2 regions of the Nocardia sp. NPDC058499 genome follow, and region 2 is predicted to be linked to the other one. Evidence: riboswitches for the same ligand, from Rfam matches in the RefSeq annotation. Region 2 holds a riboswitch; the other holds the start of a gene.
What was found. A riboswitch is a leader RNA that binds a small molecule or an ion and turns the genes downstream of it on or off. The one in region 2 is predicted to bind S-adenosylmethionine.
Positions count from the first base shown of each region.

Region 1: another riboswitch for S-adenosylmethionine. It lies ahead of ACFWPH_RS05020 (2OG-Fe(II) oxygenase); the one in region 2 lies ahead of ACFWPH_RS24020 (homoserine O-acetyltransferase).

Region 1 is NZ_JBHXMZ010000001.1:1,077,295-1,080,700, reverse strand. Features, by position in the region: gene ACFWPH_RS05030 (RDD family protein) at 1-308, shown strand, start outside; gene ACFWPH_RS05025 (aminotransferase class V-fold PLP-dependent enzyme) at 364-1,686, opposite strand; SAM riboswitch class IV at 1,734-1,847, opposite strand; SAM riboswitch class I at 2,013-2,102, shown strand; gene ACFWPH_RS05020 (2OG-Fe(II) oxygenase) at 2,229-3,068, shown strand; gene ACFWPH_RS05015 (tRNA-dependent cyclodipeptide synthase) at 3,068-3,406, shown strand, end outside.
Region 2 is NZ_JBHXMZ010000008.1:169,872-173,277, reverse strand. Features, by position in the region: gene cycA (D-serine/D-alanine/glycine transporter) at 1-175, shown strand, start outside; gene ACFWPH_RS24025 (DUF3017 domain-containing protein) at 462-707, shown strand; gene ACFWPH_RS24020 (homoserine O-acetyltransferase) at 791-1,936, opposite strand; SAM riboswitch class IV at 2,121-2,231, opposite strand; gene ACFWPH_RS24015 (NADP-dependent isocitrate dehydrogenase) at 2,505-3,406, shown strand, end outside.

The DNA of each region.
Region 1 (3,406 bases), on a different contig from region 2:
GGGTGTCCGTCCTCCCGGGCGCAGCCTTCGGCTGGCTGTACTTCATCGCCTTCGAAGTCTCCTCGGGATCGACGCCCGGGAAGAAGCTGCTCGGGTTGCACGTCAACGGGTCGGATGGGGCTCCGAAACCCAGCCTGAAGGATTCGGCGGTCCGCAACGCCTACATGCTGCTGAACCTGATCCCGTGGATCGGTGGCCTGCTGTGGTTCGTCGCCGCGCTCGCCATTGCTTTCACGATCAGTTCCAGCCCGGCGAAACAGGGCTGGCACGATCGAGCGGCCGGCGGCACCCAGGTCATCGACGAATAACTACAGGGCCGGTTCTGCACGCAACCAGTGGACGGATCACCGCCGGGTACCGGCTTCAGAATGCCGCGCAAGGGGCTGCGCCGGTCACGGATCCGGGCGCGAGCCCCTCCCGCGTCTCCGGTGCCGGGCCCCATTGCCCGTCCTGCTGCCGGTAATTCCAGCCTGTACCGCGATCGACCAGCGCCGCGATCGCTGCTACCAGCCGATCGACGTCGCCGGCGCGGGTGCCCAGGCCGATACTGGCGCGCAGTGCGCCGTCCACACCGAGGCGGTGCAGCAACGGGTGCGCACAGAATCGGCCGTCCCGCACGCCGATACCGTGCTCGGCCGAGAGGTAGGCCGCGACGTGGCCCGGTTCGACACCGTCGACGGTGAACGCCACGATCCCGACACTGTCGGTGCTGTCGGGCCAGATGCGCAGGAACCGCACTCCGGGAATCCTGTCCAGGCCGTCTCGTAGCCGCTCGGTGAGATATCGCTCGTGTTCGGTGGTATCGGCCTCGTGCAGTGATCCGAGGGTGTCGCAGGCGGCGGCCAGCGCGGCCACACCCAGGACGTTCGGTGAACCGGCCTCGTGCCGCTGCGGGGCCGGCGCCCATTCGACACCGTCGGTGCTCACTTCCCGCACCGCGCCGCCTCCGGCGAGATAGGGTTTCGCGGTGTCGAGCCAGTCCCGGCGGCCGACCAGCACACCGGCCCCGAACGGGGCATACAGTTTGTGCCCGGACAATGCGAGGTAGTCGATTCCGCAGGCGCGCAGGTCGATCCGCCGATGCGGTGCCAGTTGCGCGGCGTCGACCGCGATCCGGGTGCCGTACCGGTGGGCGAGCGCGGCCAGCCGGTCCAGCGGGAGGATTTCCCCGGTGACATTCGATGCGCCGGTAACAGACAGCAGCGCAGCGGGTTTCGTGCCGAGTTCGCGGGCGATCCGGTCGAGAGTCTCCTCGATCGTGTCCGCGACAGGCACCACCCGGCGACCGTTGCGCTGCCAGGGCAGGAAGTTGGCGTGATGTTCGATATCGAGCACCACGGTGTCGCCCGGAACGCAGGCGGCCAGCAGGTTCAGGGCGTCGGTCGTATTACGGGTGAATACGACCACCTGATCGTCGGCGCAGTTCAGAAATCGCGCGACCGACCCGCGGGCGGCTTCGTAGCAGTCGGTCGAGATGCGCGAGGTATAGCCGGCACCACGATGCACACTCGCGTAATACGGCAGCAGCGCGGCCAGCCGGTCGGTGACCTGGGTCAGTGCGGGAGCGCTGGCGGCGTAATCGAAATTCGCATAGGCGCGGGTTCCGCCCTGTACCAGGGGGACGTGCAGATCGCGGCCGGAAACGCAGGCCACAGCAGCACTACGGGTATCGATGGCGACTGTCATCGGAACAATCCTCGGGGTCGGGGGACCCCGGGGTGAACGAGAGCCGGAGTCCGCGCTTGCCGTGCCCGATCGGGAACGGCCCGGTCGTCACCCGGAGCACCCCACCGCGGAGGAGGGTTGCCGACCAGCAAGCCGGGGCTTGAACACTGGTACTCATGACCTGAGCCGAGATTGGCAGAGGTGTCCGCTGCTTGTCAACCCCGGGTGTGTGCGCCCGCTGTTGAGGTCAGCTTGATTAATAACTTCTGACCTGCGCGGCTGGGTCGCGTCCGATTCCCTGACCATTGATGGAAGTCCTTGCGCTGCATATGTTCCGAATGCACGGATTTTCATCACGAGCGACCGAGAGACTGGCTCTGCGACGTCGCGGCAACCATGGATTCGTCCACAAGGTGCTAACGCCAGACCGATGAACCGGGGTTACTCGAGTGTCCGCGATCAGCGCGGTTCTCGTCGACCGCACGTGATCGATCGTCGTGCCGTTCGCCACTGCGAACGACCACTATCGGCGCCGGGATCTCGCCGGCACGGGGAGGAACACGATGACGGAAATATTTGCCGAAGCCGAAGCCGGATCTGCGGACCACCCACTGGACGAGCGATCCGGCCGCCTGGCCACCACATCGATTCAGGAGTTCTCCGCCGACCACCTGCTGCAACTGCTGAAAGGCGATGTCTACGCGGTGCGGGTGCGCGGCGTCGTCGCCGGCCCTGCGCTGGACGGGTTACGCGGACGGTTCGTCGGCCGGGACGATCACGGCCCGCTCGGCACCGATCCGCAGTTCCGGCGGATCGGCTACGCGTTCTCCGAGGTGACGCCGGGGGATGAGTCCACCTACTTCCAAGCGGCCCCTGATCACCTTCAGCGTCTGCGAGAACTCGCCGCGCCGTATGCATACCCGGCCGACACGATCCGGATTCTCCTCGACGAAGCATGGCCGGCGGGGACGGTATTGCTGACTTCGCAGAGCCGGAAGTTCTTCGCCGGAGTGGTCCGCTATCAGCAGGCCGGTGTGGACCTGGAGCCGCATACCGACAATGTGCAGCGGAATCTGCCCGAGGAAGATCTTCTCGGTATCCGCCGCCAGCTGTCGGTGAACGTCTATCTGGATATGCCCGACCGCGGTGGCGAGCTCGAGATCTGGGACTCGTATCCGTCCGAGGAGGAGTACCGGGCACTGTCCGGTGAGCGGGTGTGGGGTGTGGACCGCGAGGCTGTCGGAGCACCGGCGCTCACCGTCCGGCCCGTGGTGGGCGAGGCGATCTTCATCGATCCGCGGCGGGTGCATGCCGTGGCGCCGTCGCATGATCGTCCCCGCGTGACGATCGGGCTTTTCCTCGGAGTACGCGGTCGCGACGAGCCGCTGGGGGTGTGGAGCTGATGACACTCACCGTTACCGCGCCGGTCGGTTCCGCCTCCCATAAAGCGGCGTTCGACCTGAAGGGCCTGCAGTACGACTATGCCGGTCGCTCCACAATTCTGCTGGTAAGTGTCGGTGCCGACTATCACGAAGGCGAGAAGTTCGGCGCCACCGTCGATCTGCTCAACCGCAGCGGGTTCGGGCAGGTCACGGTCGCTGTGGCCGATACGCTGCAGCGGCACAATCTGGAAGTCCCGTCGGCTCGGGCCTATGCCGAATCGCGTCGGCTGGGTGATCAGTGGGTGGCCCGCAACCGGCCGCTACTCGATCTGCTCGCCGCCGAGACCGACATCCTGCGC
Region 2 (3,406 bases):
CATCGTCTGGGCGCTCACTCAGGAGAGCGATACCCTGCAGGCTCTGCTGGTGACACCGATCTGGTTCGTCGTCCTGGCGATCGCCTACCTGTTCGTGCGCCGCAGCCCGCACCACGCGGCGCTGCGGAAACAGCATCAGGAAAAGGTCCTTGCGGAGATGACTGCCCTGCGCTGAATCGGCCTGGACGGGCGACGTCTCGGGCCGGCCGGAAACCGGTGCGCGGCGTCGCCCGTGAAGGGCGAAGCGCTGTATTCGAACAGGCCCCTACCGCATACGGCCGCCGCACGCTACCGGTTTGCATCCCGGACCGGGGCGCGGCGCTCCCTTCCGGCCATCAGGGCGGGAGGACGGCACCGGCCGCATCTGGAACAATCGCACCGTGACCGACGCCGAGACTGTGACCGAGGGCGAGCCCGGCAGCGGTAACCGCCTGGCCGGGTTCCTACGCTGCCATCTGCCGATGGTGGTGGTTGTCGCGGTGATCGCGGTCGCCGTGGTTTTCGTCGCGCAGGACCGGTGGCGGCGCGGCGCCATCTTCTTCGGCGGCGCGACACTCATCGCCGCCGCATTCCGGCTGTGCCTGCCCACGGTGCGGGTGGGATTGCTGGCGGTGCGCAGCAAACCGTTCGACGTGGGCGCACTCACCCTGCTGGGCAGCGTGATCGTGTTCCTTGCCGCCACTATCAATACGCTCGGCGTGAGCTGAAACCGGGAGCCGGATACCGCCCCGTCCCGGGGGTCGCCGTCACCTGACGGGGCCCCCGGTGAGGCGAAGGCGACAACCCCGCGTCAGCGGTGGGTGCGGGCCAGGCCCATCGTCTGGACCAGCAGCTTGCCGATGGCTTCGGCCTCGGTGAGGAACGCATCGTGACCGTCGCGGGACGAGATGACCTCGAAATGCCGGCATCCCGCCAGCCCCTCGGCCAATTCCCGCTGGGTATGCAGCGGGTACAGCCGGTCGGAGTCGATCCCGCCCACGATGCACGGCACCTCGGCGCGTGCCATCGCGGCCTCGATCCCGCCACGGCCGCGGCCGATATCGTGCCGGTTCATCGCCTCGCTGAGCAGCACATAGGTGGCCGGGTCGAAGCGTTTGCACAGTTTCTCGGCCTGGTATTCGAGATAGCTCTGCACCGCGTACCGGCCGCCGTCCCACGGGTCTTCACCGGCCTGCGGGCTGTTGGCGAACCGGCTGTCCAGCTCGACCTCCGTGCGGTAGGTGAGATGCGCGATCCGCCGGGCGATACCCATTCCGGCCATCGGCGCCCGGCCGGTGCCGTGGTAGTTACCGTCCTGCCAATCGGGGTCGCCGGTGATAGCGGCGATCTGGGTGGTCTGCGTGCCGATCTGATCCGCTGTCGCGCGGGCACCGACCGCGAGGACCAGGGCCGCGGCCAGCCGCTCCGGGGCGCACAGCATCCACTCGAGAACCCGCATCCCGCCCATCGAACCGCCGATCGCCGCGGCCAGCCGGTCGATACCGAGCAGGTCGAACAGCCTCAACTCGGCACTCACCTGGTCGCGGATGGAGATCTCGGGGAAGCGTGCCCCCCACGGCGCGCCGTCGGGCGCCGGGGAACCGGGGCCGGTGCTGCCCTGACAGCCGCCGAGCACATTGGTGGCGACCACACACCATTCGTCGGTGTCGATCGGCGCGCCCGGCCCGACCATCCCGTTCCACCATCCGGGTTGCGGATGCTCGGCATCGGGTTCGCCCACCACATGGGAATCACCGGTCAGCGCGTGCTCGATCAGCACCACGTTGTCCATGGCCGGGGACAGTTCGCCCCAGCGCTGGACGACCAGTTCGACCGCCGGTAGCCGGGCCCCGTTCTCCAGAGTGAGCTCGCCGATCTCGATCACGCCGACGGTGCCGTCGGACGGCGGTAGCTGCGCCACGGGTACGGCCCTGGTCTGTTCGGTGTTCACCTTCACGCGATGGCTTCCGCCCGCTGGGCCGCGACCGGCGGCGATAGCCGGGCCATATGAGTCACGGCCGTGAGGTGGGCGGGGATACTGCCATCGGTCATCTCGTGCTCCAGAAAATAGGGGGTTGCTCGCCGCGAAACGGAGTGCCAGGGCCGAGGCGACCAGCACCGGCACATAACGGCGACCTCCTGACATGCGCTTGCTCCCGGCTTTCGGAAGCCCGGTCATCACCCGGAGCACCCCACCGCAGCTGGAGGGTTGCCGGCCAGCGAGCCGGGGCTTGACGCTGGCACTCATGACCTGTTCCACATGGTAGCTGTGGGCTGTGGTGGATAGAAATCGGCATGGGCCACCACCAGGTAACCTTGTGGCGCGACTCACTGTGTGAGATCTCACGACCGGGCCTGGCTGCACCGTGCGATCACCACAAGCAGTACGCTCGTCTTGGTTACATCAGACGTCTCGTGGACAACGCGGGATGTATACGTTGTCTGTTGAACAGCTGGGGTCCGCTCACAAGCGTGTTCGCCTGGTTGTGCAATGAGGGCACCATCTTAGGAGGACACGAAGATCCATGTCCAAGATCAAGGTTGAAGGCACCGTCGTAGAACTCGACGGCGACGAGATGACCCGGATCATCTGGCAGTTCATCAAGGACAAGCTGATCCACCCGTACCTCGACCTGAACCTCGAGTACTACGACCTCGGCATCGAGTACCGCGACAAGACCGACGACCAGGTCACCGTCGACGCCGCGAACGCCATCAAAGAGCACGGCGTGGGCGTCAAATGCGCGACGATCACTCCTGACGAGGCCCGAGTCGAGGAATTCGGTCTCAAGAAGATGTGGCGGTCGCCCAACGGCACCATCCGCAACATCCTCGGCGGCACCATCTTCCGCGCGCCCATCATCATCTCCAATGTTCCGCGCCTGGTCCCCGGCTGGACCAAGCCGATCATCATCGGCCGCCACGCCTTCGGTGACCAGTACCGCGCCACCGACTTCAAGGCCTTCCAGGCCGGGACCGTCACCCTGACCTTCACCCCGGAAGACGGCAGCGAGCCGATCGTCCACGAGGTCGTGAAGATGCCGGAAGACGGCGGCGTCATCATGGGTATGTACAACTTCAAGAAGTCCATCGAGGACTTCGCGCGCGCCTCGTTCAACTACGGGCTGCAGCAGAACTACCCGGTCTACATGTCGACCAAGAACACCATCCTGAAGGCCTACGACGGCATGTTCAAGGACACCTTCCAGGAAGTGTTCGACGCCGAGTTCAAGACCCAGTTCGACGCGGCCGGCCTCACCTACGAGCACCGGCTGATCGACGATATGGTCGCCTCCTCCATGAAATGGGAGGGCGGCTACGTCTGGGCCTGCAAGAACTACGACGGCGATGTGCAATCCGACACCGTCGCGCAGGGCTTCGGTTCGCTGGGCCTGATGACCTCGGTCCTGCTCACCCCGGACGGCCA